DNA from 2 places in the Arthrobacter sp. Ms25 genome. Region 1 is predicted to be linked to the other one. Evidence: predicted binding sites of a transcription regulator. Region 1 holds the regulator's gene; the other holds the start of a gene.
What was found. The regulator HrcA, encoded in region 1, represses chaperone genes, less so after heat shock. The targets are predictions, from matches to a motif close to TTNGCACTCGNNNNNNNCGAGTGCNAA.
Positions count from the first base shown of each region.

Region 1 (9,327 bases):
CATCGGAACATGAAGGCCCAGTACCTGGACCGGATGGATATCGAGCGTGAACGCGGCATCACCATCAAGTCCCAGGCCGTCCGCATGCCCTGGGAACTCGACGGACAGTCCTATGCGCTGAACATGATCGACACCCCCGGCCACGTGGACTTCACCTACGAGGTCTCGCGGTCCCTGGCCGCCTGCGAGGGCGCAATTCTCCTGGTCGACGCCGCCCAGGGGATCGAGGCGCAGACGCTGGCGAACCTGTACCTGGCGATGGAAAACGACCTGACCATCATCCCGGTACTGAACAAGATCGACCTCCCGGCAGCGCAGCCGGAGAAGTACGCCGAAGAGCTCGCCAACCTGATCGGCGGCGACCCCGAGGATGTGCTGAAGGTGTCCGGCAAGACCGGCGTCGGCGTCGAGGACCTGCTGGACAAGATTGTCCGCGACATTCCCGCTCCGGTGGGCAATCCCGACGCTCCGGCCCGCGCCATGATTTTCGACTCCGTCTACGACACCTACCGCGGCGTGGTCACCTACGTCCGGGTGGTGGACGGCGCGCTGTCGCCGCGCGAACGGATCCAGATGATGTCCACCCGGGCCAGCCATGAATTGCTGGAAATCGGCGTCAGCTCCCCGGAACCCACCCCGTCCAAGGGCCTGGGTGTCGGCGAGGTGGGTTACCTCATCACGGGCGTGAAGGATGTCCGGCTGTCCAAGGTGGGCGATACCGTCACCAACCAGGCCAAGCCGGCCTCCGAGTCGCTGCCCGGCTACGCCGATCCCAAACCCATGGTGTTCTCCGGGTTGTACCCGATCGACGGCGCCGACTACCCGGTGCTGCGGGATGCGCTGGAAAAGCTGATGCTCAATGACGCCGCGCTGGTGTACGAACCCGAAACATCCGCCGCGCTGGGCTTCGGCTTCCGCGTGGGCTTCCTGGGCCTGCTGCACCTGGAAATCACCCGTGAACGCCTCGAGCGTGAGTACAACCTGGACCTGATCTCCACGGCCCCCAACGTGGAGTACGAGGTGACGCTCGAGGACAAGAGCGTGGTCACGGTGACCAACCCCAGCGAATACCCCGAGGGCAAGATCAAAGAGGTCCGCGAGCCGATGGTCTCGGCCACGATCCTGGCACCGAGCGAATTCGTCGGCGCCATCATGGAGCTGTGCCAGTCCCGCCGCGGCGTCCTGGGCGGCATGGACTACCTCTCCGAGGACCGGGTGGAAATCCGGTACCGCCTGCCCCTGGCCGAGATCGTGTTCGACTTCTTTGACGTCCTCAAATCCAAGACCCGCGGCTATGCCTCGCTGGACTGGAAGGCCGACGGCGAACAGGTCGCCGACCTGGTCAAGGTGGACATCCTGCTCCAGGGCGAACAGGTGGATGCCTTCAGCTCGATTACCCACAAGGACAAGGCCTACTCCTACGGTGTGATGATGACCGGCAAGCTGCGCGAACTCATTCCGCGCCAGCAGTTCGAGGTCCCCATCCAGGCCGCCATCGGCTCGCGCATCATTGCCCGCGAATCCATCCGCGCCATCCGCAAGGACGTGCTTGCCAAGTGCTACGGCGGCGACATCAGCCGTAAGCGCAAGCTGCTCGAAAAGCAGAAGGAAGGCAAGAAGCGCATGAAGATGGTAGGCCGCGTGGAAGTTCCGCAGGAAGCCTTCGTAGCCGCGCTTTCCTCTGACGAATCCAAGGACAAATCCAAGAAGTGACACCCAGCGCCTTACCCCTCGGAGACCCGGCACCCGCCGACGGACTCCTGCCCGCACAGGCTGCGGACGGTGCAGCGGACCGGAATTTCGGACTGTACGTCCACATTCCGTTCTGCTCGGTCCGCTGCGGCTACTGCGATTTCAACACCTATACCGCCACTGAACTCGGCGGCGGTGCCTCGCAGGACGCGTACGGGGGAACGGCCGCCCGGGAAGTCGTGTTCGCAGCCGACGCCCTTCGGCGCTCGGGCCTGCCGGAACGCCGCATGGGCACGGTTTTCTTCGGCGGCGGCACTCCCACGCTGCTGCCGGCCGAGGACCTTGCGCTGATCCTGCGCACCGCCGTCGACCAGTGGGGCCTGGCTCCCGGTGCGGAAGTCACCACCGAAGCGAATCCGGATTCGGTCACCCCGGAGTCCCTGCAGCTGCTGGCCGACGCCGGCTTCACCCGCGTGTCTTTCGGCATGCAGTCCGCCGTCCCGCACGTGCTGGCGGTGCTGGACCGCACGCACACGCCGTCGCGCGTTCCGCAGGCCGTGCAGTGGGCGCGCGACGCCGGACTGCACGTCTCCGTAGACCTGATCTACGGGACGCCGGGCGAGTCCATGGCGGACTGGAAGCGTTCGCTGGAAGAAGCCCTGAGCTACGAACCGGACCATATCTCCGCGTACGCGCTCATCATCGAAGAAGGCACCAAGCTTGCCGCCCGGATGCGGCGCGGCGAAGTGCCGCCCATCGATGACGACGACCATGCGGATAAGTACGTGCTGGCGGACGAGATGATGAGCGCAGCCGGGCTGAACTGGTACGAGGTCAGCAACTGGGCCCGCACCCCGGAGGACCAGTGCCGGCACAACCTGGCTTACTGGCGCAGCGATGACTGGTGGGGCATCGGCCCGGGAGCCCACTCCCATGCCGGCGGGGTGCGCTGGTGGAACGCCAAGCATCCCACCGCCTACGCCCAGCGCATCGCCGCGGGGGAGTCACCCGCCGTCGGCCGGGAGACGCTCGACGCCGACACGCGCTACATGGAAGACATCATGCTGCGTACCCGCCTGGCCGAGGGCCTGGCCCTGGACCGGCTGCGCGAATCCGGGCGGCTGGCCGTTGCCGGACTGATGGCTGACGGGCTCGTGGATCCGCGGGCGGCGCTGACCGGAAAGGTCCTCCTCACGCCGAAGGGCAGGCTGTTGGCCGATGCCGTGGTCCGGCGGCTGCTGCCGGACTGACCTGTGTCCCGGCCGGCTACTTGATGCGGCGCAGGTTCAGCGGGTAGCGGTACGGGCGTCCGCGGTTGCATTCAATGCCCGCAATCACTGAGGACACCGTCACATAGACCCAGATCAGAGCATTAAGGACGGCGAAGAACCCGCCGACCTCGGGGATGAAGGACAGTGCCCAGACGATGAGGGCCACAATGCTGGGCGGAAGCGTGAAGTTCAGGGCTTCCTTGGATTCCTGGGCAGTGAAGGGACCCCGGTCGCGGAAGACCAGGTAAATGATCAGCGACGGTACAAAGGCAAGGATCCCGCCGAAGTGCGCCAAGGTTGCCCATTGCCGGTCCTCTGATGCCGTCAGCGGCAGCGCATTGGCCGGTGCGCCCTGGTAGACCGGACGCTGCGCTGCGCCTGAATCTTCCGGCCGGGTCTGGTGGTTCTGGCGTGTGTTGGACACGGCGTTAGTTCCTTTTTGTTCATGGTGACACAGGGTCGGTCCGCTACTACGTATTCCCTAAGCGTACTGGTTCAGGCACTTCCGTACGGAAATGCCACAGCCGGTGCGGTGTAGATCTCACCCGGGAACGGTCAGGAAATCGATGACTTCCTCCACCCGTCCGAGCAGCGACGGTTCCAGGTCCGCGTAACTGTTCACCTGTCCCAAGAGCTTCTTCCAGCCCATGGCGACGTCGGTATGGTCGCGGTGCGGCCAGCCCAGCCCCTGCAGGATGCCGGTCTTCCAGTCCAGGTGCCGGGGAACCACGGGCCAGGCGCTGCGCCCGATCACGGACGGCTTGATTGCCTGCCAGACATCGACGTACGGGTGCCCGACAATGAGGACATTGCCCGCTGCCCCGGGAGACGTCATTGCCTCCGCCGCGATCCGGGATTCCTTGGAGCCCGGCACCAGGTGGTCCACCAGGATCCCCAGCCGCCGCCCCGGGCCCGGCGCGAACTCCCGGACAGCGGAATAAAGATCGTCAACGCCGTGGAGGGGCTCGACGACGATTCCCTCCACGCGCAGGTCATCGCCCCACACTTTTTCCACCAGTTCGGCATCGTGCTTGCCCTCAACCCAGATCCTGCTGGCGCGGGCGGTGCGGGCGCGCTGGTTCGCCACCCGGACAGAGCCCGACGCAGTCCGGGCCGGGCCCGTCTTCGCCGCGGCCGCCGCTGCGGGGACCACTTCCACCGGCTCGCCCTCCAGCAGGAAGCCGAAACCGAGTTCGAAGGACTTCGTCTTGCCGCGGCGGTCCTCCAGCACCATTAGATGCAGCCCGCCGGATTTCTCCACGCGCACCACAGCGCCCACCCAGCCCGAGGCAACATCCTCCAGGACCAGGCCTGTGTCGGCACCGACTTTGCGCAGGGCCGTCCGGGCAGGGGCGGTGATGTCCTGCGGACCCCAGGAAAAGCTGGACACGAAGTTGCCTCACTAACGGTTCTGATCAGGTGGAAACCGCAGCGGGCCGCGGGTTCCTCAATGCTAGCAACGCTGCTGTTCCGTATTAGACTTAGCACTTGAACATTGTGAGTGCTAAACGTCCGGCGCTCAGCCCGCCGATCAACAGGGAGGGAAACCATGAGTGAGCCACGCCGACTCGAGGTCCTCCGCGCCATTGTTGAGGACTACGTCCATTCCCGTGAGCCCGTAGGATCCAAGGCGCTCGTGGAACGCCACCACCTGGGCGTTTCCTCAGCGACCATCCGCAACGACATGGCTGCCCTCGAGGAAGAAGGGCTCATTACGGCCCCGCATACCTCGGCCGGCCGCATCCCCACCGACAAAGGCTACCGCCTGTTCGTCGACCGTATTTCCGATGTGAAGCCGCTCTCGGCTCCGGAGCGCCGTGCCATCTCCTCCCTGCTGGAGGAAGCGGATGACCTCGACGACGTCATGGACCGCACGGTCCGGCTGCTGTCCCAGCTGACCAACCAGGTGGCCGTAGTGCAGTACCCGCACTTGGGCAATGCCAAGGTGCGGCACATTGAATTCGTACTGCTGGCGCCGGCGCAGGTGCTGGTGGTCCTGATTTCGACCACGGGACGGGTGGAACAGCGGGTCATTGCCGTACCCCATCCGGTCACGGAGCCCGACCTGATGGACCTGCGCCAGCACTTCCTGTCCGTGCTGGCGGGAACGCCCCTGAGCAGCATCACCGGCCAGCTGGCCAATGCCCTGGCTTCCCTGCCGGCGGAGCGCCGCCGCGTGGGCAGTGCGCTGGGCCACTGCCTGGAGCAGTTGGCCGGCATTAACCGCGAGGACCGCCTCGTCATGGCCGGCACCGCCAATCTGGCCCGCTCCACTGTAGACTTCCCGCTGACCATCGGTCCGATACTTGAAGCACTCGAGGAGCAGGTGGTGATGCTGCGGCTGCTGTCGGAAATGGAGCAGGATGCCCGCGGGGTTGCCGTTCGGATCGGACGGGAGAATCCGCACGGCGGCTTGTCCGAAGCGTCGGTGGTGGCGACGGGTTACGGTCCCGATGCCACGGCGAAGGTCGGCATTCTCGGTCCCACCCGGATGGACTATCCCACCACCATGGCAGCAGTACGGGCCGTGGCCAGGTACCTGTCCCGAATACTGAACAACTAGCCCGGTCCCCAGCAGCTGCGGACCGACCGCCGGGGCTCCCGGCGGAACTCCAAACTCCGCCTTCAAACTCTGAAGGCACGCAATACAGGAAAGCGATGTGCACGAGTGAGCGATCACTACCAGGTTCTGGGCGTCGGACGAGACGCCACCGGTGAAGAAATCAAGAAGGCGTACCGGAAGCTTGCCCGCAAGCTGCATCCCGACGTCAACAACGCTCCCGGTGCCTCCGACGAGTTCAAAGCGGTCACGCACGCCTACGAGGTGCTTTCCGATCCCGAAAAGCGGCGGATCTACGACACCACGGGCAATGAAAACGGTAACGACAACGGCTTCGGCGGCGGCGGCTTCGGCGCCCAGGGGTTCGGTTTCCAGGACATCTTCGACACCTTCTTCGGCGGCGCCGCGCCCGGCGGCGGACGCGGACCGGCATCACGCAGCCGCCGCGGCCAGGACGCGCTGATCAATGTCCGGATCGACCTCAAGGACGCCGTCTTCGGCACCAACAAGAAGATCGACGTCGACACCGCCGTCGTCTGCCCCACCTGCGACGGCTCCTGCTGCCAGCCGGGCACCTCGCCGCGTACCTGCGACATCTGCCACGGCACCGGCCAGGTGCAGCGGGCCGTCCGGTCCATCCTGGGCCAGGTCATGACCTCCGCACCCTGCGGAACCTGCAACGGCTTCGGCACCGTGATCCCCGATCCCTGCCACGAGTGCTCCGGAGAAGGCCGGGTCCGCAACCGCCGGACCCTGACCATCAAGGTCCCGGCCGGCGTCGCCACCGGCACCCGGATCCAGCTCGGCGGGCAGGGCGAAGCCGGTCTTGCCGGCGGACCTGCCGGCGATCTCTACGTTGAGATCCGGGTCAACAATGACCCGACGTTCCTGCGTGAGGGCGATGACCTGCACGCAACACTGACGGTACCCATGACTGCTGCCGCGCTCGGCACGACCGTAGCCTTGGAGACCTTCGACGGAGAACGGGAGATCACGGTCAAGCCGGGCACCCAGTCCGGCGAGGTATCCGTTCTGAACGGCCTCGGCGTCACCCACCTGCGCGGCCACGGCCGCGGCGACCTCCGGGTGCATCTGCATGTGGAAACGCCTCAGAAGCTGGACTCCGAGCAGGAAGAACTGCTCCGGCGGCTGGCAAAGTTGCGCGGCGAGGAATACAGCGAGGGACGCCTCAACAGCTCCGGCACAGGTGTGTTCGCCAAGCTTCGGGACCGTCTGGGCAACCTCTGAGATGACCAACCCGATTTTCTTCGGTGACCCGGCACGGGTGGCAGCGGCCGGCGCCGGAGACATTTTCCGCCTTGAGGGATCCGAGGCCCGGCACGCCGTCTCCGTCAAGCGCCTCGGCGTCGGCGAAAGCGTTGACGTGGTCGACGGCGCCGGGCGCCGGCTTACCGGAACGGTGACCGAAACCGGTGCCTCGGTCCTTGAGCTGCGGGTGGAGAACGTCCTGGAGGAACCGGCAGCGTCCGAACGGTTTGTCCTGGTGCAGGCGCTGGCCAAGGGGGACCGGGACGAGCAGGCGGTCGAGGCAGCTACGGAGCTGGGTGTGGATGCCGTCATCCCGTGGCAGTCCGACCGAAGCATTGTCCGCTGGCGTGCGGAGAAGGCGGCCAAGGGACAGGCAAAATGGCAGGCACTGACCCTTGCCGCAGCAAAGCAGTCCCGGCGCTCCCGCATCCCGGTGGTGGAACCGGCCCTGGACAGCCGCGCCCTTCCGGGGCGGCTGGCGGACCTGGACCTGGTCCTGGTCCTGCACGAGGAAGCCGACATGCCCCTGGCCGAGGCTGTGCGGGACCTCGACGGGCGCGGTCCGGGCGAGGCGGCCGCAACCGTTGCGGTGGTTGTAGGGCCCGAAGGCGGCATCAGTCCCGCCGAACTGGACGCCCTGCGCAGTACGGGGGCGGTGGCCGTGCGGCTGGGACCGCACGTCCTGCGTTCCTCGACTGCCGGACCCTCGGCGCTGGCGGTACTGAACCAGCTGCTCGGCCGCTGGTAGGAAGCGGCCCGGGCTATTGGTCCCGGGTCCGGGACGAATCGCTGACGGTGATGCGTTTGGAGTCTCCCGCCGCTTCCTGCCCGACGTAGTAGACCCGGAGATTGTATTCGCCGGGGGCGAGGGAGGCGGTGACTGTGAACTCACCGGTCCCGCCCGGGGCTTCACCCAGCTCCAGGGTGCCGGAGGCGGTGGCAACAGCGGACGGCCTGCCGTCCACTATGGGTTCGGCGCGCCAGTGCAGTTCTGCCGGCTGCGCCACCGCGGTGCCGCTGATCAGGACGTCGGTGCCTTTGACCTGCGACTCCTGCGGGTCAATCACCCAGATCGGGGCCACCAGTGCCGGATCCCGGCTGATCGGTTCCTCCAGCGGAACGTGGCCGAAGGCAGTGTAACCTTCCTTGCCGTCCACGAGGATCATCACGCTGCTTTGCTGCCCCACGCTGGTCAAACCCGCGTTGGCAGCTGCGGCGGTGGCGGTGTACACCAGCTGCTGCACCGCCCGGTAGGCCATCCCTGCATCGAGGGATCCCTTGAACGCGTCCGAGGAAATGTCCACCGTGATGACGTTCTTACTGGAAATCGACGCCGTCACGCTCCGTGCCGAGTGCCACGGGGTGAAGTAGTCCTGGTCCAGCGGGCTGCCCGCGGTCATGGCGAGCACTGCTTCCCCGATGGGGTCGCCGGTGTTCTCCGAGGTAAGGAATTCCCGGTACAGGCTCACGGTTGAGTTGTTCAGTCCCAGCCAGTACACGGGCATGAGGGTCCCGACCGGACTCTCCTCCGCCGGCGGGGAAATGGTCATGGGGGCCGCCCCGGCAGTCCCGGCGCTCTGGAAGGACGAAGGCATGGTGATGGTGGGATTCTCGGCGACAACGCCGCATCCGCCCATGGCCAGCGCGGCCGCAGCCAGCAGTGATACGGCGGGGACGCTGCGCCGCCGGAGCCCGCGGGGGCAGGACGGACCGTGGTTGGTTCCGGTGTCCATCTATCCTCCTGGGGCCGAATGCGAAAAGGTACGCCATCAACCTTTACACACGGTTTCGGGCCCTTCGGTGCTCAGGGAGGGGTTCCGCCCGGACTGAAACACGATTGAGACATCACCGTTGCTGGCCCGAGATAAAACCGAAGCTGCTCCGCCCCCTGCGGAGTCCATCAAGTAAGATTTACGTAGCGGACAGGCGTGCCGGGACCCGCGCAGGATCGCAGCCGGGCACCGCTGCCGAAACTGCGCCGCCGGAACTACGGGAAATATTCGCCTGTATGCGGGCGTTGACGTAGCGGAACGGTGCCGGTACCTCCACCAGGCGATAACCACCCGGCTTGACCAGAAAACAGACTCTCTAAGGGGCGATGAAAGGCCTGAAAAGGCCGTCTATATGACCGAATCTTCAATGGAAATCGGCACCATACGGCTGGATAACCAGACAATAGTCTTTGACTCCACGGAACACATGGTCCAGTCGCTGGGGGCCAATGACGAGGCGCTCAGGATCATTGAGACGGCAAATCCCGAGGTAAGCCTGATGGTGCGCGGAAACGAACTGTCCGTTTCCGGTCCGGCTGCGGAAGTGGAGCAGACCGTACGCCTGGTCAATGAGGTGCGCGTGCTGGCACGCAATTCCACCCGGGTGACACCGCAGGTCCTCGAACAGCTGATCAGCATGCTCAAGGACCAGAGCACGCACCGCCCGGCCGACGTCCTGACCCAGAACATCCTTTCCACGCGTGGTAAGACCATCCGGCCCAAGACCCTGAACCAGAAGAACTACGTCGACGCGATCGACCGC
Region 1 is NZ_JBNHFP010000001.1:631,660-640,986, reverse strand. Features, by position in the region: gene lepA (translation elongation factor 4) at 1-1,713, shown strand, start outside; gene hemW (radical SAM family heme chaperone HemW) at 1,710-2,942, shown strand; gene AC5RT8_RS02960 (DUF4870 domain-containing protein) at 2,959-3,387, opposite strand; gene AC5RT8_RS02955 (DUF3097 family protein) at 3,505-4,353, opposite strand; gene hrcA (heat-inducible transcriptional repressor HrcA) at 4,513-5,526, shown strand; gene dnaJ (molecular chaperone DnaJ) at 5,632-6,771, shown strand; gene AC5RT8_RS02940 (16S rRNA (uracil(1498)-N(3))-methyltransferase) at 6,773-7,540, shown strand; gene AC5RT8_RS02935 (GerMN domain-containing protein) at 7,554-8,525, opposite strand; gene AC5RT8_RS02930 (PhoH family protein) at 8,932-9,327, shown strand, end outside.

Region 2 (20,863 bases), on a different contig from region 1:
CGCGCCATGGCAATGGCCATGCGGGATTCGGTGACGGTGTCCATGGCGGCGGAAAGCAGCGGGGTCTGGACCGTGATGCGCTTGGAGAGGCGCGAGCTGGTGTCCGCCTCGGAGGGAATGACATCCGTGGGGCCGGGCAGCAGGAGGACGTCGTCGTAGGTCAGGCCGACGAAGCCGAACGGATCATGTTCTGGGTACTGCTGACTCAAAGCTGCGCCTCTTTCGGGGATGAGAGGAAGGAAAAGGCCCGATGTAGCCTGTACCCATCGTAAAACGAAAGCCCGCCCGCCCCTATTCCGCCCCGAAGGTCTCCGGCGCATGTGAGGGTTGACACGCCGAGGGCCCCGCCGCCGGAAGCATACTTCCGGCGGCGGGGCCCCTTATTCAGCGCAGTGGGCGCGGAGCGGCGGCTACCTAGTGCTGGTGACCGTGGTCGTCATCCTCTTCGGCCGGCTTGTCCACGACGAGCGCTTCGGTGGTGAGCACCAGCGAAGCGATCGAGGCGGCGTTGCGCAGGGCCGAGCGGGTGACCTTGACCGGGTCGATGATGCCGGCGGCAATGAGGTCTTCATACTCGCCGGTGGCGGCGTTGAAGCCGTTGTTGACTTCCAGCTCACCGACCTTGGCGACGACGACCATACCCTCGGAGCCGGCGTTCTCGGCGATCCAGCGCAGCGGCTGGGCCAGGGCGCGGCGCACCAGGGAAACGGCGGTGGCGGCGTCGCCTTCCAGCTTCGTCACCTCCGGGTCCGTGTCCAGGGCGCGGGCGGCGTGGACCAGTGCGGAACCGCCGCCGGCCACGATGCCCTCTTCGAGAGCGGCGCGGGTGGAGGACACGGCATCTTCGATGCGGTGCTTCTTTTCCTTCAGCTCCACCTCGGTGGCTGCGCCGACGCGGATGACGCCGATGCCGCCGGAGAGCTTGGCCAGGCGTTCCTGGAGCTTCTCGCGGTCCCAGTCCGAATCCGTGCGCTCGATCTCCGCACGGATCTGGGCCACGCGGTCGGCAACGTCGGCTTCGGAACCGGCACCGTCAACAATGGTGGTGTTGTCCTTGGTGACGGTGATCCGGCGGGCCGAGCCCAGGACCTCCAGGCCAACCTGGTCCAGCTTCAGGCCCAGATCGGGGCTGACCACCTGTGCGCCGGTGAGGGTCGCGATGTCCTGCATCATGGCCTTGCGGCGGTCGCCGAAGCCCGGAGCCTTGACGGCAACCACGTTCAGGGTGCCGCGGATCTTGTTGACCACCAGGGTGGACAGGGCTTCGCCGTCGACGTCTTCGGCAATGATGAACAGCGGCTTGGAGGCCTGCAGCGCCTTTTCCAGCAGCGGCAGGAACTCGGCCACCGAGGAGATCTTGCCGGAGTTGATCAGGATCAGCGCGTCTTCGAGGACGGCTTCCTGGCGCTCCGGATCCGTGACGAAGTAGGGCGAGAGGTAGCCCTTGTCGAACTGCATGCCTTCGGTGATGGCCAGTTCGGTCTGCGTGGAGGAGGACTCCTCGATGGTGATCACGCCGTCCTTGCCGACGGTGTCGAAGGCCTGCGCCAGCAGTTCACCGATCTCGGTGCTCTGGGCGGAGATGGCGGCAACGTGGGCCACCTGGTTGCCTTCAACGTCCTTGGCATTTTCCAGCAGGCGCCTGGCAACGGCGTCAACAGACACCTCGATGCCGCGCTTGAGCTGCCCGGGAGCGGCGCCGGCAGCAACGTTGCGCAGGCCTTCCTTGACCAGGGCCTGGGCCAGGACGGTTGCCGTAGTGGTGCCGTCACCGGCAACATCGTTGGTCTTGGTGGCAACTTCCTTGGCCAGCTGTGCGCCAAGGTTCTCGTACGGGTCATCGAGCTCGACTTCGCGGGCAATCGTGACGCCGTCGTTGGTGATGGTGGGAGCGCCCCAGGTCTTGGCCAGGACGACGTTGCGGCCGCGCGGGCCGAGGGTCACCTTGACCGTGTTGGCGAGCTTATCGACGCCGGCTTCCAGCGATCGACGGGCGGAGTCATTGAACTCCAACTGCTTTGCCATGTGTGTGTCCTTTCCGACAACTACATCTGCACCTACATCAGAAAACCCCGGCCAGGATGTGGCCGGGGTTTTCTCGGGGAACTACTTAACGACGACGGCCAGCACGTCGCGGGCGGACAGCACCAGGTATTCCTGGCCGCCGTGCTTGACTTCGGTTCCGCCGTACTTGGAGTAAATGACTACGTCGCCTTCGGCAACGTCAACCGGGATGCGGTTGCCGTTGTCATCAACGCGGCCGGGTCCAACTGCAACTACTTCACCCTCCTGGGGCTTTTCCTTTGCAGTGTCCGGGATAACGAGACCGGAAGCAGTGGTCTGCTCGGCTTCGAGCGGGCGGACAACAATACGATCCTCAAGGGGCTTAATAGAGACCGACACTCGGGCTCTCCTTTGCGTAGTTTCTAACGGAATGGGGCCGTTGGTCTGGCGCTGGCCGTCGTCGCGGTGCCGGTTCGCGCTTTCCCTTCGGGAGTTAGCACCCTCACGTTCGGAGTGCTAACTCAGACTTTATGCAACGGTTAGCACTCGGTCAAGGTGAGTGCCAGTGTCCTCAGCGGCCGGCAGTCCGTCAGCCCGCCTGCACGGCCCGAAGATGACGGCGGAATTTGCTTAGGCTCCCCTAACCGGGATAGTTTTCATCTGCGCGCGCATTAGAAAACATTTCTGTGACCTATTCCGAATAGGCGCAACGACTCTCACCGGAGCCCCCATGATCATTAAGTCCCGCCTGCTGGCCGGAACCGCCCTTGTGTCCCTCCTCGCGCTCAGCGCCTGCTCCACCGATGCAGCAGAAGCCGACGTCGAAGCGGCACAGGAATCGACCGTCACGGTCGAGCACGCCCAGGGCAGCACCGAGGTTCCGGTCAACCCCGAGACCGTCTACACCTTCGACCTCGGCGCCCTGGACACGATGGATGCCCTCGACATTGATGTCGACGGCGTGCCCGCTGCAAACTTCCCGGAAAGCCTCTCCCAGTACGGTGCAGAGGACATCACCAAGATCGGCAGCATGAAGGAACCCGACTTCGAGGCGATCAATGCCGGCGCACCGGACCTGATCATCATTTCCGGCCGGGTTGCCGATTCCTATGACGAGCTGAGCGAGATTGCGCCGACCATCGACCTGAGCGTCGACAACGCCGATGCCTGGAACTCCTTCAAGGAAAACACCACGACCCTCGGCTCGATCTTCCAGAAGGAAGACCTGGTGAAGGACAAGCTGGCCGCCCTCGAAGGCAAGGTGGAGGACACCAAGGAGCTCGCCGCCGACGCCGGCAAGGGCCTGATTGTGATGACGAGCGGCGGGGAAATGAGCGCCTACGGGCCGGGCTCCCGCTTCGGTATCATCCACGACATCCTCGGTGTCGAACCTGCGGCGGAAGTCCAGGGCGAGGGCAAGCACGGAGAAAAGGCCTCCTTTAACTACATCGCGGACACCAACCCGGACCACCTGTTCGTGATTGACCGCGACGTGGCCGTCGGCACCTCCGGTGAAGCCGCCTCCGCCGTGCTGGACAACGAACTGGTGAAGAGCACCAAGGCCGCGCAGAACGGCAACATCACCATGCTGGACTCCGCCAGCTGGTACCTGGTCGGGTACGGCCTGAACAACGTGGACACCATGGTCAACACCATCCACGACGCCCTCTAACCGCACCTCTGCGCTTCGCGGTCCGGCACCTGGCGTGCCGGACCGCGGAGGAACTGGATACCGATCTATGACCGCCCCCGCCGCGCCGGCGAAAAACCCGGCTCCCGCGTCCGCCGCCGCTCCCCCGGAACGGCGGCGCTTTCTGCGTTCCACCACCGGACTTGCCCTGGGGGCCGGCGCCGTTGTCCTGTTGGCGGCCGTGAGCCTGTTCGTCGGAGTCGGCGACCTTTCGCTGTCCTCGCTGCTGGCCGGGGACCCCACCACCCGCATGCTGTTCTGGGTCAGCCAGCTCCCCCGCACGCTCAGCATCATCCTCGCAGGAATGGCCCTGAGCGTGGCCGGCCTGATCATGCAGCTGATGGCGCGGAACAAGTTCGTGGAGCCCTCCACCGTCGGTACGGTGGAATCGGCGCAGCTGGGCATCCTGGCGGTGACCGTGCTGCTGCCCGGCGCCTCGATGTTTATGAAGATGTCGACGGCGTCCGTCTTCGCCGCCGCCGGCACCGCGCTTTTCCTGCTGGTGCTGCGCCGGATCCCGCTGCGCAACACCCTGATCGTTCCCCTGGTGGGCATCATGCTCGGCGGCGTCATTTCCGCCGTCACCACCTTTTTTGCCTACCGCACCGACCTGCTGCAGACCCTGAACAGCTGGATGGTCGGCGACTTTTCCGGCGTCCTGCGCGGCCGCTACGAACTGCTCTGGATCGTGGGTGCCCTGACCCTCATCGGCTACCTGGCCGCAGACCGGTTCACGGTCGCCGGCATGGGGGCCCACTTCACCACCAACCTCGGCCTGAACTACAACCGGGTCATGGCGCTCGGACTGGTCATTGTCTCGCTGATCAGCGCCGTGGTGGTGGTCAGTGTCGGCTCCATCCCCTTCCTCGGCCTCATCGTGCCCAACCTGGTGTCCCTGCTGATCGGTGACAATGTCCGCCGGGCAGTGCCCTGGGTTGCCGTCTTCGGCGCGGGCTTCGTCCTGCTCTGCGACATCATCGGGCGCACCATCCGCTACCCCTACGAAATCCCGGTCGGCGTAGTGGTCTCCGCCGTAGGCAGCGTCATCTTCCTGTACCTTCTCCTACGCAAGCGCGGTTCCCATGCCTGAGACGTCCGCCAGCGCACTGCCGGCAGCACTTACGGAACACCGCCGGCGTCCCGTCCGCTCCGTTCCGGCGAAGTTCTGGATCATCACGCTCGGCATCGTCGCCGCTGCCCTGATTGCGGTCTTCATGACCATCGAGCTGCGCGGCAACCTCGGGTACGCCCTGCCCCGCCGGGCAATCAAGGTGGGGTCGATGATCCTGGTTGCCTACGCCGTCGGGGTGTCGACCGTCCTGTTCCAGACCGTCACCGCCAACCGCATCCTCACGCCGTCGATCATGGGCTTCGACGCCCTCTATGTGCTGATCCAAACCGTCCTGGTGTTCGCCTTGGGCGGCGGCGCCCTGCTGTCGCTGGGAGCACCGGTCCGCTTCTGCCTTGAAGTGCTGCTAATGGTCGGGTTCTCGTTCCTGCTCTACCGCTGGCTGTTTACCGGCGGCGGGAAATCGCTGCACCTGATGCTGCTGGTCGGCATTGTCTTCGGCACCATGTTCCGCGGCTTTTCCTCGCTGCTGCAGGTGCTCATCGACCCCAGCGAATTCATCATCCTGCAGGACCTGTTCTTCGCCAGCTTCAACAATGTCGACGCCGCCCTGCTGGGGTACTCCGCCGTCGCCGTCGCAATCGTCAGTTCCCTGGCCTGGCGGATGCGCCACTCCTTCGATGTCCTGGCATTGGGCCGCGATACCGCCGTGAACCTCGGGGTGGACCACAAGCGGGCAGTGACGCTCACGCTGATCATCTGTTCGGTGCTCGTCGCGGTGTCCACTGCACTGGTGGGACCGGTGACCTTCTTCGGGCTGCTCGTGGCTTCGCTGGCCTATCAGCTGTGTGCCAACTTCCGCCATGCCGCGGTGCTGCCCATTGCCGTGCTGCTGGGAATCATCGCCCTGGTGGGCGGCCAGCTGGTGCTGGAGCGGATCTTCGATTTCGACACCGCGCTAAGCATCGTCATTGAATTCGTGGGCGGCATCGTGTTCCTCGTCCTGCTCCTGCGGGGAAAGGTGAAATGACCGTCCTCCCCGTGCACCGCTCGAAAGGCCCCGCATCATGATCTCCGTCAACGGCGTTACCAAACGCTACTCCTCCACGGTTGTAGTGGACGGGGTGAGCTGTGAGATCAAGGAAGGCGGCATCACCTCGATCATCGGACCCAACGGTGCCGGCAAGTCGACCCTGCTGTCCATGATCAGCCGCCTGCTCCCCATGGACTCCGGGTCGGCCTCCGTGGACGGGCTCGACGTCGTTGCCGCCCCCGGACGCGACCTTGCCCGGAAAATGGCCATTCTGCGCCAGGACAATTCCCTCACCGTCCGCCTGACGGTAAGGGACCTGGTCGGCTTCGGCCGGTACCCGCACAACGGCGGCCGCCCCGGCCCCGCGGACAAAATCCACATCGACCAGGCAATGGCCTACCTGGACCTGGCCGATCTGGCCGACAGGTTCGTGGACGAGCTCTCCGGCGGCCAGCGGCAGCGGGCGTTCATTGCCATGGTGCTCGCGCAGGATACCGACTATCTGCTGCTCGATGAGCCGCTGAATAACCTGGACATGAAGCACTCCGTGGAAATGATGCGGCTGCTGCGCCGGCTTACCGACGACTTCGGGAAGACCGTGGTCCTGGTCATCCACGACATCAACTTTGCCTCCTGCTATTCCGACGACATCATCGCCATGTGCAACGGCCGGCTGATCCACCAGGGGCCGCCGTCGGACATCATGCGTCCGGAGGTCCTGAAGGACATTTACGACATCGATATCCGCATCGAGGAAATCGACGGCAACCGGATCGGCGTCTACTTCGCCTGAGCCGCCGTTCCCGGCTGCCCCGTAAGAACGGCCATTTTGCTCCGGGCCCATTGCGCCCCGCCGGGGGCTGCTCCTACGTTGAAAGACCCCACTTATCCGGTCTTCACGGAAGGACCCGCCATGGAGTCCAAGCTGCGCGTCGCTGTCCGGTTCGACTTGGAAACACGGCAGGCACGCCTTGTGGTGCGCGGACGGGTCACGGCAGAAAACAGCGGTGTGCTGTATGTGCTGGCGCGGCGGGCCAATGCCGCCCTCCCCGGCCTGGACGTGGTCCTGGACCTGCAGAAGGCCAGCGTGGCCGGGGACGTCCTGGCGGGCCTGGTACGGAGCTCGGAAACGGGGTCCCTGCCGGTGCTGACGGGACGCCCGGTCCGGGAACCGTTTTCGCCCGGCCAGCTGCGCGTCCTGGCTCCGGCGGCCTAAAGCCCGCCGGCAGCAGCCAGGCGGGCCACAGCCTCCGTCAATACCTCCGGAGAGCAGGCGAAGTTCAGCCGTACGTATCCGGCGCCCTGGGGCCCGAACCTCAGGCCCGGTTCCAATGCCACCCGTGCCCGGTCCAGGGCTGCCGCCGCGGGATCGTCTCCCCAGCCCAGGGCGCGGAAATCCAGCCAGGCCAGGTACCCTGCCGACGGCGGACGGTAGGTCACGCCGGGCAGCCGGTCCGCCAGGAGCTCTCCCAGCAGTTGCCGGTTGGCGCTGAGGGACTCCATCACTCCGGCGAGCCAGGGGCCGCCGTCGTTGTAGGCCGCCGCCGTGGCATGCAGGCCGAGGATGCTCGTCCGCGCCGACACCTCCTCGGGCATGGACCCCAGCATCAGCCGGGTGCGCTCGCTTTGCGCCACCATCACGGCGCACTTGGTGCCGGCGATATTCCACCCCTTGCTCGCGGCGGTAACGCAGAGGCCGTAGTCGCGCGCATTCCCGGACACGGTCAGGTACGGGGTGAACTCCCCCGGCTCATAGGTCAGCGGGGCATGGATCTCGTCACTGATCACGGCCACGCCGTACTGTGCCGAGAGGTCTGCGAGCGCCCGGAGGGTGTCGGCTGAATGGACCAGCCCCAAGGGGTTGTGCGGGTTGCACAGCAGCAGGGCATCCGCGCCGCGGGCAAATGCCCGTTCCAGTCCCGCCAGGTCCAGTTCCCAACCCCCGCTGCCGGACAGCAGCGGCACCGGGACCACGGAGGCATCGGCTTCCAGGGGAAGTTCGAAGAACGGCGGATAGACCGGCGGCGTGATGACCACGCTGCCGTCCACGGGTACGGCCTGCCGCAGGCACTCCACAATCGCCACGCTCACGTCCGTGGTGCTCCGCACGTCCTCCGGATCAACCTCCCAGCCCCAGGTCCTGGCCGCGAAGCCGGCCAAGGCCTCCGCCACGGGTTCCGGCCCGGCAATGTACCCGGTGTCCGAGGCCAGTACCCGCCCGATGATGGCCTGCTGCACCGGCCCGGCCAGCGGATAATCCATTTCGGCCACGAACAGCGGCAGCACATCGGCGGGATAGGTCTGCCATTTGTAGCTGGTCCGGGCCCGCAGCGCTGCCAGCGGCTCGGCGGCGATCTTCGTCATGCCGCCCAACCTACAGCTAACGTGCCTGCAGGCAGAACAACTAGGCTGGAGGGCATGCCCGATACTTCCCTTGCCCATGTTCTGACCCCCGAGGGATGGCAGCTGCTGAACTCGCTCCCCCCGTATCTCGAATCCGAGTCCCTGAAGCTGAACACGGATCTACGCAAGGCCGGGCATGCCCCCGAGCTGGTCGCCGCCGTCCTCACCCAGGCGAAGCTGCGGATGAAGGCGCGGGGCAAGTTCGGCCCGTTCGCCGAGCACATGGTCTTCACCGCCCCCGGGCTGGAGCAGGCCACCCGGCTGAACGTGGCCGCCCTGCACGCGCGGCGCTACCAGGAGGCCGGACTGGAGAAGGTGGCGGACCTCGGCTGCGGGATCGGCGCCGATTCCCTCGCCCTGGCCACCCTGGACCGGCAGGTGACCGCCGTCGAACTGGATGAGATCACTGCCGCAGCCGCCACCATCAACCTCATGCCCTGGCCGGAGGCGACGGTGGTCCAGGGCCGGGCCGAGGACTTCGACCTGGCCGGGTTCGACGGCGTGTGGCTGGATCCGGCGCGCCGGACCACGTCGACGTCGGGCACCACCCGCATCTTCGATCCGGAGGCCTTCTCCCCTCCCCTGTCCTTCGTGCAGTCCCTGGCAGATGCCGGCCTGCCCGTCGGGGTGAAAATGGGCCCGGGCATCCCGCATGAGGCGCTGCCGGCGGACTGCGAAGTGCAGTGGGTTTCCGTGGACGGCGACGTCACCGAGGCGACCCTGTGGTTCAATGCGCTGCGCCGGGACGGCGTGCGGCGCGCCGCGCTGGTGATCGGTGCCGGCGGTGCAGCGGAACTCACCTCCCCGGTGGATTACGACGCCGGCACCCAGGACGTGGCCACGGGACCTGCGGAGGGTTACCTGTATGAACCGGACGGTGCCCTGATCCGGGCCGGCCTGGTGGCCGACGTCGCGGCCACCCTGGACGGGCACCTCCTGGATCCGCACATCGCGTACATCTGCGCCCCGGAACTGCGCGAAACCCCGTTTGCCCGGGCCTACCGGATCCTCGAGGTACGCCCCTACAACATCAGGGCGTTGAAGGCCTGGGTCCGGGAGAAGCGCATCGGTGTCCTGGACATCAAGAAGCGCGGCATGTCCGTGACGCCGGAGGAGGTCCGCAAGGCCTTGCTCACCGGCTCGGGGAAAGGCCCGAACAAGGCGACGCTGGTCCTCACCCGGATCGGTGAGGACCGCGTGGCCCTGGTGGTGGAACCGGTTCCGGCCTAGGACGCCCGGGAGAACTCGCTGGCTTCGCGGACCTGCTCCGGGGTCGGGCGTACCCCTGTGTAGAGCACGAACTGTTCCTCCGCCTGGATGGCAATGACTTCGGCGCCGGTGATCACCGGTTTCCCGGCGGCGCGGGCGGAGGTGATCAGCGGGGTTTCCGCGGGCAGCGCGACGACGTCGAACACTACCTTGGCAGCGGCTACGGCGCTGTCTCCGAAGGACTGCACGTCTTCGTCCGCCCCGGACATCCCCAGCGGGGTGACATTGATGAGCAGGTCCGCCGTGGACGTGCGGGGCTCCGCCTGCCAGGCGAAGTCGTACTGGTCGGCGAGCGCACGCCCGGCGGCTTCGTTCCGGGCAACCACCGTGACGTCGGAGAACCCCGCGTCCCGCAGGGCTGCGGCCACGGCCTTGGCCATGCCGCCGGAGCCGCGCAGCAGCACCGAGTGCGTGGCCGGGACCCGGTGGTCCCGCAGCAGCCGGGCGATGGCCAGGTAATCGGTGTTGTAGGCGGTGAGCACGCCGTCGTCGTTGACGATCGTGTTCACGGAATCGATGGCCTTCGCGGACGGGTCCATCCGGTCCACGAGGGCAATCACGTCTTCCTTGTACGGCATCGACACCGCACAGCCGCGGATGGGCAGGCCGCGCACCCCGGCAATGGCCTGCGCCAGGTCCGCCGGGGCAAAGGCTTTGTAGACGTAGTTCAGCCCCAGCTGGTCATACAGGTAGTTGTGGAAGCGCGTACCGATGTTGCTGGGCCGCGCGGCCAGGGAAATGCACAGGGTCATGTCTTTGTTCAGGATCGGCATCTACCCATTATGTCCGTGCGGGAGAACGGCCCCCGGTTTCGCAGCGGGCGCGGTGGCCGGGGCCCGGCCACCGCGCCTGCGGCTATAGGATTGGTACGGTTCTCAACGCAATAGATGCGGGTCCGGGTACTTCAGTCGCAGCGCATACAGCAGGAGACAGTTTGGAAATCGAGTTCGCCAAGTCGGCCCAGTCAACCTTGGGAGTCGAGTGGGAACTGGCCCTTGTGGACGGCACCACCGGAGACCTGGTCTCCGTGGCGGACGAGGTGCTGCGCGGCGTGAACATCAACGACCCCGCGCTCCATGTCGACGACGAGCACCCGCACATCAAGCAGGAACTGCTGGAGAACACCGTTGAACTGGTGACCGGCGTCTGCAGCACGGTGGCGGAGGCCAAAGCGGATCTTTCCCGCTCCCTCGCTGCGGTCCGGCGGGTGACCGATCCGATGGGCGTGGAACTGTTCTGCGCCGGGTCGCACCCGTTCAGCACCCCGCGTTCGCAGCCGGTCACGGACAAGGAACGCTACGCCAAGCTCATCGACCGGACGCAGTGGTGGGGCCAGCAGATGCTCATCTACGGGGTGCATGTCCATGTGGGGCTGGACAGCCGGGACAAGGTCCTGCCCGTCCTGGACGGACTGGTGAACTACTTCCCGCATTTCCAGGCATTGTCGGCTTCCTCCCCCTACTGGTCCGGCGAGGACACCGGCTACGCCTCCCAGCGTGCCCTGATGTTCCAGCAGCTTCCCACCGCGGGGCTGCCGTTCCAGTTCGGTTCCTGGACCGAGTACGAGTCCTATGTGGAGGACATGTTCACCACCGGGGTCATCGATTCGATCAGTGAAATCCGCTGGGACATCCGTCCCGTCCCCGGACTGGGCACCATCGAGATGCGGGTCTGCGACGGGCTGGCCGATATCCAGGACGTAGGCGCCATTGCCGCCCTGACCCAGTGCCTGGTACACGAGTTCTCCTCGATCATTGACGCCGGCGGCACCATCCCCACCATGCCGCCGTGGCACGTGCAGGAAAACAAGTGGCGGGCGGCCCGGTACGGGCTGGACGCCATCGTGATCCTTGATGCCGAGGGCAACGAGAAGCTGGTCACCGACCACCTGCTCGAAGACGTCCTGCCCCGGCTGGCGCCGATTGCCGCCGAGCTGGGCTGCAGTGCCGAACTGGCCGACGTCCGGACCATCATCGAGCGCGGCGCCGGCTACCAGCAGCAGCGCCGGGTGGCGGAAGAGAACGACGGCGACCTGCGCGCCGTCGTTATGGACGGTATCCGGCAGCTCCGCCGCGCCTGACCGGCCGGACATAGGAGGGCCCCGGCGGTATTCCGCCGGGGCCCTCCGGCGCCGGGGCCGGCTACGCGCCGGCCGGCGCCAGGTGGATGCTGGTGACCGGCAGTGACGGGTCCGTGCCGAAGCCGATCCCGGAGGGTTCGCCGCCGGCCATGACCACCTGCGCACCGAGGGCGGCCACCATCGCGCCGTTGTCGGTGCACAGGGAGATCGGCGGGACGCGCAGCGTGATGCCCGCCGCCGCGGAGCGTTCCCCGGTCAGGGCCCGGAGCCGTGAATTGGCGGCCACTCCCCCGCCCAGCAGCAGGTTGGTAATCCCGTGCTCGGTGCAGGCCAGCACTGCCTTGGCGGTGATCACGTCCACCACGGCCTCCTGGAAGGACGCGGCAATGTCCGCCACGGGCAGTTCCTGCCCGGCGGCCTCGTACTGCTCCACGCAGCGGGCCACCGCCGTTTTGAGGCCGGAGAAGGACCAGTCGTAACGGTGCGGTCCCGGCGCCTCTGCGGTGCCCATGTACTTGGGCTGGGTCAGGCCGCGCGGAAAGCGGATGGCTTTCGGGTTGCCGTCCCTGGCCAGCCGGTCGATTGCCGGTCCGCCGGGATAGCCCAGTCCGAGGATGCGGGCCACCTTGTCGTAAGCCTCGCCCGCGGCGTCGTCAATGGTGGAACCGAGCAGTTCCACGTCGCTTGTGAGGTTGGCTACGCGCAGGACCTCGGTGTGCCCGCCGGAGACCAGCAGTGCCCCGAGGTTTTCCGGCAGCTCGCCGCCGTCGAGCACGCCCACACCCACGTGCGCCACCAGGTGGTTGATCGCGTAGAGCGGTTTGCCGGTGGCCAGGGCCAGTGCCTTCGCTGCGCTGACCCCCACCATCAGGGCGCCGGAGAGGCCCGGGCCGGAGGTCACGGCAATGGCGTCGAGGTCGGCAAGCGTCACGCCCGCTTCGGCAAGGGCTGCCTGCAGCGCCGGAACCATGGCATCAAGGTGCGCGCGGGAGGCGATCTCGGGAATGACGCCGCCGAACCGGACATGTTCCTCCATCGAGGAAGAGACCGTGTTGGTCAGCAGTTCGGTCCCGCGGACAATGCCGATCCCGGTCTCATCGCAGGAGGATTCGATGCCAAGCACCAAGGGGTCGGTGCGGTTCATTTACTGTCCTTCGTTTCTGTTGCGGTCCCGGCCGGCACCGGAGAACCCGTCCACCCGGCCAGGGGCAGGCGCATGATCAGCGCTGAGGCGCCGTCGCGGTAGTAGCGCGGCCGGACATGGATCTGTTCAAAGCCGAACCAGCGGTACAGGCGCTGGGCACGCGGATTGTCGTCACGCACTTCCAGGAGCACGTCCTCCGCGCCGCGCTGCTTCGCTTCCTCCACCAGGGTGGTGAGCAGCCGCGAGCCGATGCCGGCTCCTTCGCTCTCGGGGACGACGGCGATGGTCTGGACATCAGCGATCGGCAGCACGCACATCAGGCCGGCATAGCCGATTACTGTTCCTGCCGGGTCCACCGCCACGTAGTAGGAGCGGGTTTCGGTCTGGGCCAGCTCGTCGTGGAACATCTGCAGCGGCCACGCGTCGACGGGAAACAGCCGTCGTTCCAGGGCATCGACGGCGGGGATGTCAGCGGCGTCCATGCGCCGGATGCGCACGGTCCCGGCGGCAGTCACAGTGCACGCTTCCGCGGGCCGGGGACCTTGGCGTCGGACTCGCGCAGGTACAGCGGGGTGCTGGGCAGCAGCGGCAGTCCCCGCACCAGGCGGACGACGGCGGTGCGTCCCAGTGCGGCGGCGGTGGGCTGCGCAGCGGCGAAGCCGTCCACCGCGTGCAGGGTCCCGGGGTACAGCCCGGCCCCTGCCCCGTAGACGGGCAGTGCGGGCACCTCGGCGGGGTCGGTCACGTGCGGGCCGTCCAGCAGCTCGGGGGTGCCGCCGGTGCTGCGGTAGGCAGCCCAGTAGACCTCTTTGCGGCGGGCATCGGTGGCGACGGCGAACTCGTCTATGCCGTGGCGCCACGCGTCCAGGGCAGCATCCACGGCGACGGCGTCCAGGCTCATCACCCCGTGCAGCGGCTTGTCCCAGGCGAAGGCGAGGGTCCGCGCGGTGGCGATCCCGGCGCGCAGCCCGGTGAAGGGACCTGGTCCGACCCCGACGACCAGGGCGTCCAGGTCCGGCCCGGCAACCCCGGCGTCGGCCAGCAGGTTGGCGATTGCGGGGGCCAGGACTTCGGCATGGGAGCGGGTGTCTTCGCTGGCGAAGGACGCCAGGACCTCTGACTCCCCGTTGAGCAGTGCCGCGCTGGCTATGGCGGAGGTATCAATGGAGAGAATCAGCACGGTTCCTATTCTACGGCGCGCTCCGCAGGGCGTTTTTCCCGGACGTCCCGGCGGTCAGCCCAGGTCCGGGGCCTGCTGCCAGCGCGGGCCGAAACCCGCCAGCCGGATGGTGCGCTCCTCATCGGCGTCTTCTGCAGAGAAGTCGGTGGACGGAGCCGCACCCGGACCGCCGCCGACGGCGCGGACCAGCGTGATCTCCAGCCGGCTGTCGGAGAGGTGCTCCACCAGCCCCCGGCCCCATTCGACCACGGTGACGGAACGGTCCATGGAGGCCTCGAGGTCGATGTCGTCGACCTCGCCTTCCGAGCCGAGCCGGTACGCATCCACGTGGATGAGGTCCGGCCCGGAGCCCAGGTTGGGGTGCTCGCGGACCAGGACGAAGGTGGGTGAGATGATGCCCGGACGCACACCGAGCCCGGCGCCGAGGCCCTGGGTGAAGGTGGTCTTGCCGGCGCCGAGTTCACCGGTGAGCAGCAGCAGGTCCCCCCGGCGCAGGACGCGGCCGAGCCGTTCGGCGAGCGTCTGGGTTTCTTCGGCGCCGGCCGTGCGGTACTCCGCTTCCCAGGCAGGTGTCGATGTCACTGTGCCTGCACCGCCTGTGCCTCGTCGGTGGTTTCGGCGGTGTCCGGTGCCGCGTCCAGGGCAATGGGCAGCGCTTCGGCGCCGTCCTCCGGGGCAAGCGGGGCGCTGTCGACGTACACGCGCGGGACGCGGCCGCTGATCCGGGAGATGATTTCGTAATTGATGCTCCCGGCGGCGGATGCCCATTCGTCCACGCTTGGCAGGCCCTCGCCGCCGAAGAGGATGGCTTCCCGCCCCTCGAAGGACTCCGGGGTGCCGGCAATGCCGGTGCGGTGCAGGTCGATGACCATCTGGTCCATTGCGACGCGTCCCACCACCGGGTAGGTCTGTCCGTCCACCTGGACGGGGCCGCCGGTGGCGACGCGCGGGATGCCGTCGGCATAGCCCAGCGGCACCAGGGCCAGCGTGGTCGGCTCCGCGGTCCGGTAGTGCAGCCCGTAGGAAACACCCTGGCCGGCCGGCACTTCCTTGCATGCGGCAATGGTGGTCTTCAGGCTCATGGCCGGGCGCAGGCCCAGCTCTGCGGCGGTCTGCCCCGCAAACGGGGACAGCCCGTACATGCCCAGCCCGATCCGGACCAGGTCAAAATGGGCGTCGGGGCGGGACAGCGCCCCGGGGGTATTGGCAATGTGCCGCACTTCGCGGTCTACGCCGGCATCTTCGGCTACGGCGACGGCTTCGCGGAACTTGCGCAGCTGCTCATCGGTTTCCGGGCGGTGCGGTTCGTCCGCGACGGCGAAGTGGGAGAAGATCCCGACCACCCGCAACAGGCCTTCCTCCTGGTAGGCCACGGCCCGGCCCACGAAGGCTTCCCAGAGGGCCTCCGGGCAGCCGTTGCGGCCCAGTCCCGTGTCTATCTTCAGGTGGACCCGGGCGGGCATTTCGAGTTCCCGGGCCGCCGCAACCACCGCGTCCAGGTCCCAGCCGGAGACGCCAAGGTCCACGTTGGCCCGGATTGCTTCGGCGAATTCGGCGTCCCTCGTGTGCAGCCAGGCAAGGACCGGTTCGGTGATGCCGGCGGCCCGGAGCGCCAGCGCTTCGCTGATGTGTGCCACGCCCAGCCAGGCGGCGCCTGCCGAGACCGCTGCCTTGGCGGTTTCCACCGCACCGTGGCCGTAGGCGTCGGCCTTGACCACTGCCATGACGCGGGCGGGGCTGACCACGTGGGCCAGGTGGCGGACGTTGTGCCGGATGGCAGCCAGGTCAATAACGGCAGAGCGCTCGGACGGGGGCCGGAATTCAGGGTAGTTCACGTACCTATTCTTTCACTCCCCTCCCCCTGAAGCGTGCGGTACATGATGTGCAGGCCGGTCAGCCCCTTGACCGGGTGCCGGAAGGCTTCGGGCACGGTCGCAAGGATGGAGAAACCCAGCGACTGCCAGAGCTGCACCGCACGGGTGTTCGTCTCCACCACGGCGTTGAACTGCATGGAGCGGTAGCCCCGGCGGGCCGCTTCGTCCAGCACATGTCCGGCCAGGGCCCGGGCAATGCCCCGGCCGCTGAACTGCGCAGCGGTCATGAAGGACGCGTTGGCTATGTGGCTGCCGTTGCCGGACTTATTGGGGTGCAGCTGCGCCGTCCCGACTACCCCGTTGTCGGTTTCAGCCACGAACACCACTGTGGGCGCGGGTTCCATCCACAGCTTCCGGGCCTGCTCCTCGCCGGTGTCGGTGTCCCAGCAGTAAGTGTCCCCGGCACGCACGATGGGTTCCATCAGGTTCCAGATGCCCGGCCAGTCACCCGGCCGGGCTTCCCGGATGGTTACTGCCGTCATTTACGCTTCGAGGGCTGCAGCCCAGAGGTTGATCTTGGAGTCGACGGCGTATTCGTCGATCCGGTGCAGTTCGTCCGGGGTGAATTCCAAGTTGTTCACGGCTGCCAGCGAGTCCTCCAGCTGCTTCACGCTCGAGGCGCCGATCAGCGCGGAGGTGATGGACTCGCCGTCCGGCCGGGTGCGCAGGACCCAGGCGATGGCCATCTGGGCCAGGCTCTGGCCGCGTGATTCGGCGATGCTGTTGAGCCCGCGGACCCGGTCCAGGTTTTCCTCCGAAAGCTGGGACTGGTCCAGGGACTTGCCGGCGGCGGCGCGGGAGTCTTCCGGCACGCCGCCCAGGTACTTGTTGGTGAGCAGGCCCTGGGCCAGCGGCGAGAAGGCAATGGATCCGGCGCCCACCTGGCGCAGTGCCTCGAACAGGTCGGGCTCCCCGTCCTCCACCCAGCGGTTGAGCATGGAATAGGACGGCTGGTGGATGAGCAGCGGCGTGCCCATTTCGCGCAGGATCCGGGCCGCTTCGATGGTCTTTTCGGGCGAGTAGGAGGAGATGCCGGCGTAGAGCGCGCGGCCGGAGCGCACGGCCGTGTCCAGGGCACCCATGGTTTCCTCTAAGGGAGTCTCCGGGTCGGGGCGGTGGCTGTAGAAGATGTCCACGTAATCCAGTCCCATGCGTTCGAGGGACTGGTCCAGGGAGGAAAGCAGGTACTTGCGCGATCCCCAGTTTCCGTAGGGGCCCGGCCACATGTCGTACCCGGCCTTGCTGGAAATCACCAGTTCGTCCCGGTACGGGCGGAAGTCGTCCCGGAAGTGGCGGCCGAAGTTGGTTTCGGCGGAGCCGTAGGGCGGTCCGTAGTTGTTGGCCAGATCGAAGTGGGTGACGCCGAGGTCGAAGGCACGGCGCAGGATGGCGCGCTGGGTCTCGAAGGGTTTGTCATCGCCAAAGTTGTGCCAGAGGCCCAGGGAAACCGCCGGGAGCTGGAGTCCGCTCTGTCCGACGCGCCGGTAGGGCATGGATTCGTATCGGTTATCCGCAGCAACGTAAGTCATGGGGACCATACTGCCACTGTTGCCGGGCTCACGCCGTCGTGCCGTTATCCGGCGCCGTGCCTGCCGTTATCCGGCGCCGGGACCTGCTTAACCGGCGGCAGCCGGCACCCGGCGGATAACTGCCTGCGGGTGCCGGCTGCGCGGAAGGCCTGGACGCTAGCCAGCCAGGATGGCCGCACCGTACGCCGGCAGCTGCACGGCATCCCCGTACAGCTCCACCGGTGCGGTCTCCAGCAGCACGTCGGCCTGCGTGCCGAACGGAAGCGGCACTTCACGCGGAGTGTCGGCAAAGTTCAGCGCCACCGCGGTGGAGCCGCGCTGCAGCACCAGCCAGCGGCCCACTTCGTCATAGTCCACCCGGACGTTGCGCAGGTCCGGGTCCATGAGGTCAGGGGTGTTCCGGCGCAGCTCCAACAGACGGCGGTACAGGTCCAGCAGCCGGCCGTGGTCCCCTTCTTCCACCTCGTCCCAGTCCAGCTTGGAGTTGGTGAACGTCGTCGGGTCCTGGGGGTTGGGAACCGTTGCCGGGTCCCAGCCCATCCGCTCGAATTCCTTCAGGCGGCCTTCGGCCGTGGCCTTCCCCAGTTCGGGTTCGGGATGGGAGGTGAAGAACTGCCAGGGCGTGGACGCGCCGAATTCCTCGCCCATGAACAGCATGGGAGTGAACGGCGAGGACAGGCTCAGCACCGCGCCGAGGGCCAGCTGCTCGAAGCCCAGGGTAGCGCTCAGCCGGTCGCCCGCGGCCCGGTTGCCGATCTGGTCGTGGTTCTGGATGGCCGTGACCAGCTGGCGTGCAGTCACCACCTCCTTGTCCAGCGGGCGGCCGTGGCCGCGTTCGCGGAAGGTCGAGAACGTTCCGTTGTGGAAGAACCCTTCCTGCAGGACCTTCGCCAACGCACCGACGGAGTCGAAGTCCTCGTAGTAGCCGCCGTTTTCGCCGGTGAGGTTCGTGTGGGCTGCGTGGTGGAAATCGTCGGACCACTGGCCCGCAAGGCCGTAGCCGTTGATGTTCCGCGGCGTAATCAGCCGGGGGTTGTTCAGGTCCGACTCCGCGATCAGGAACAGGGGCTTGCCCAGGGCTTCGGCGCATTCGTCCGTTGCCGCGGCCATCTCTTCGAGGATGTGCACGGCCCGTTCGTCATGCAGGGCGTGCACGGCATCGAGGCGCAGGCCGTCCACGTGGTAGTCGCGGAACCACATGAGGACGTTGTCCACGATGTACTCGCGGACCGTATCCGAGAGCGGCCCGTCCAGGTTGACTGAGTCCCCCCACGTGTTCGACTTACCTTCCGTGAGGTAGGGGCCGAACATGGGCAGGTAGTTGCCGCTGGGGCCGAGGTGGTTGTACACGACGTCCTGGATGACGCCGAGGCCGGCCTGGTGGGCGGCATCCACGAACCGCTGGTAGGCCTGAGGCCCGCCGTAGGTTTCCTGCACCGCGTACCACAGCACGCCGTCGTAGCCCCAGTTGTGCGTTCCGTTGAACGCGTTCACCGGCAGCAGCTCGATGTAGCGGACCCCCAGGTCCACCAGGTAGTCCAGCCGGCCGATCGCTGCGTCCAGGGTTCCCTCGGGGGTGAAGGTGCCCACGTGCATTTCGTAGATCGCGCTGCCGTCGAGCCCCGGGGAGGCCCAATTACCGTCCTGCCACTGGTGCAGGTCCGGGTCGAAGGTACGCGAGAGTGCGTGCACCCCTTCGGGCTGCCGCCGGGACCGGGGATCCGGCACCGGCGTTTCGGCATCGTCGATGAGGTAACCGTAGTCAATGTCCTCGGTGAGTTCGGCGTGCTGGACGTGCCACCAGCCGTTCTCGCCGCGGGTCATCGACAGGTGCCGGCCGTCGGCCAGCAGCGTCACCGTTTCCGCCTTGGGCGCCCAAACGTCGAAGTTGGTCCTCATTTGCCGTCCTCCCGAACAAGCAGCGCCACCGGATAGGTGCCGAACAGATCCGCAGCGGCCAGCCGGCCGCTGCTCTGGTGCGTTGTGCCGGTGACGACGTCCCGGTAGGTTCCCGGAGCCAGGACGACGGCGGTGTCCTGCCAGCCGCCGCGGCGCTCAAGCCCGAGCGGGAGACGGGTCACCAGCGTAACCGCGCCGCCGCGGTCGAATCCGAAGAGGTGTTCGGCCGCAGGTCCTTCCGCCGCTACGGGAACGTACCCCGTGAACAGCTCGGGACGTCCGCGCTTGAGCTGCAGCGCGCGGGTGGTGACCAGCAGCTTGGCTGCGGCATCCTCGTCCACGGCCGGCGCTCCGGAGCCGGTGAACGACGCCGTGACCTCGCGTCGGCGGGCGAAATCCACCGCGCGCCGGTTGTCCGGGTCCACCAGCGAGCGGTCCCAGAACTCGGTGCCCTGGTAGACGTCCGGCACTCCGGGCATGGTCAGCTGCAGCAGCTTGGCCGAGAGCGAATTGCTGTACCCCGCTTCGCGGATGCTTTCGACCAGCGCAGTGATCACACCGTTGACGTCCGGGTTGTCGAACGCCGCGTCAACGGCTGCATGCATGCGCTCTTCGAATTCCGCGTTGGGAGCCGTCCAGGTGGTGCTGCTGGCTGCTTCCCGGGAGGCCTTCTCCGCGTAGGCGTGTGCGCGTTCCCGGCTCAGCGGCCAGGCTCCGACAAAGGTCTGCCACAGCAGGTTCGCCATGGGCCCGTCATGCATGGGCGCCAGGGAATCGAGGCGCGTGAACGCTTCGGCCCACTGTTCCGGGATTTCTGCGAGCACGGAAATCCGGGCACGGGTGTCCTCGCTGCGCTTGGTGTCATGCGTGGTCAGGGCCGTCATGGCCGCCGGCTGTTCCAGCTGCCGGCGGAGCAGGCGGGTGTGCATCTCAAACGGCGCCACGGCGAAGTGGGCCGGGTCGGCACCCACTTCGTTGAGCGAGGTCAGCCGGGAGTAACGGTAGAACGCCGTGTCCTCGACCCCCTTGGCCATCACCATGCCGGAGGTCTGCTGGAAGCGCACCGCCAGCTCGCCCAGGCTGTCCAGGGACACTGCGTCCCCGGAGTCATTGCCCAGCAACGGGTTCAGCAGCGGATGAAGGATGTCGAGGGCACCGGCGAGATCCGGGCGGTGGACCTTGGCCGCAATCACGGCGTCGGTCAGGTATCCGGCGCCTTCGGGCAGGTAGCTGCGGTACACCGGGAAGCAGGCCAGCAACTCCGCGAGCGCATCCGCAGCCGTTGCCTGGTCCAGTCCGCTGTCCGCCGGGAGCAGCCGCACGAGGCGCTGCACCTCGGAGTGCAGCAGGCCGTCCGCGATGACCCGCTTGGTGCCGTGGATCATCTGCGCATACGGTTCCGTGGGTACCAGGGCGGTCAGCGCGTCGCTGCCCGCGGGATCCACGAACAACCGGTCGATGTCTGCCAGCGCGTCGTAGCCCGTGGTGCCTTCGGTTTCCCAGTCCGCGGCGAGTTTCTCGCCCGGTTCCAGGATCTTTTCCACCAGGATGTACGCGCCGCCGGTGATCTCCCGCAGCCGGGCGAGGTAGCCCTTGGGATCGGCGAGTCCGTCCGGATGGTCGATGCGCAGGCCGTCCACGAGGCCTTCGTCGAACCAGCGCTTGATTTCGGCGTGCGCCTCGTCAAAG
Region 2 is NZ_JBNHFP010000004.1:250,550-271,412, reverse strand. Features, by position in the region: gene guaB (IMP dehydrogenase) at 1-209, opposite strand, end outside; gene groL (chaperonin GroEL) at 415-2,025, opposite strand; gene groES (co-chaperone GroES) at 2,107-2,403, opposite strand; gene AC5RT8_RS12820 (siderophore ABC transporter substrate-binding protein) at 2,735-3,676, shown strand; gene AC5RT8_RS12815 (ABC transporter permease) at 3,744-4,784, shown strand; gene AC5RT8_RS12810 (iron chelate uptake ABC transporter family permease subunit) at 4,777-5,793, shown strand; gene AC5RT8_RS12805 (iron ABC transporter ATP-binding protein) at 5,831-6,589, shown strand; gene AC5RT8_RS12800 (hypothetical protein) at 6,710-7,012, shown strand; gene AC5RT8_RS12795 (MalY/PatB family protein) at 7,009-8,160, opposite strand; gene AC5RT8_RS12790 (class I SAM-dependent methyltransferase) at 8,215-9,429, shown strand; gene AC5RT8_RS12785 (shikimate 5-dehydrogenase) at 9,426-10,241, opposite strand; gene AC5RT8_RS12780 (glutamate--cysteine ligase) at 10,403-11,548, shown strand; gene tsaD (tRNA (adenosine(37)-N6)-threonylcarbamoyltransferase complex transferase subunit TsaD) at 11,610-12,692, opposite strand; gene rimI (ribosomal protein S18-alanine N-acetyltransferase) at 12,689-13,174, opposite strand; gene tsaB (tRNA (adenosine(37)-N6)-threonylcarbamoyltransferase complex dimerization subunit type 1 TsaB) at 13,204-13,872, opposite strand; gene tsaE (tRNA (adenosine(37)-N6)-threonylcarbamoyltransferase complex ATPase subunit type 1 TsaE) at 13,927-14,454, opposite strand; gene alr (alanine racemase) at 14,451-15,707, opposite strand; gene AC5RT8_RS12750 (GNAT family N-acetyltransferase) at 15,704-16,228, opposite strand; gene mgrA (L-glyceraldehyde 3-phosphate reductase) at 16,229-17,275, opposite strand; gene treZ (malto-oligosyltrehalose trehalohydrolase) at 17,432-19,174, opposite strand; gene treY (malto-oligosyltrehalose synthase) at 19,171-20,863, opposite strand, start outside.
Region 2: the regulator HrcA is predicted to act here: its motif matches at 2,544-2,570, upstream of groES (co-chaperone GroES).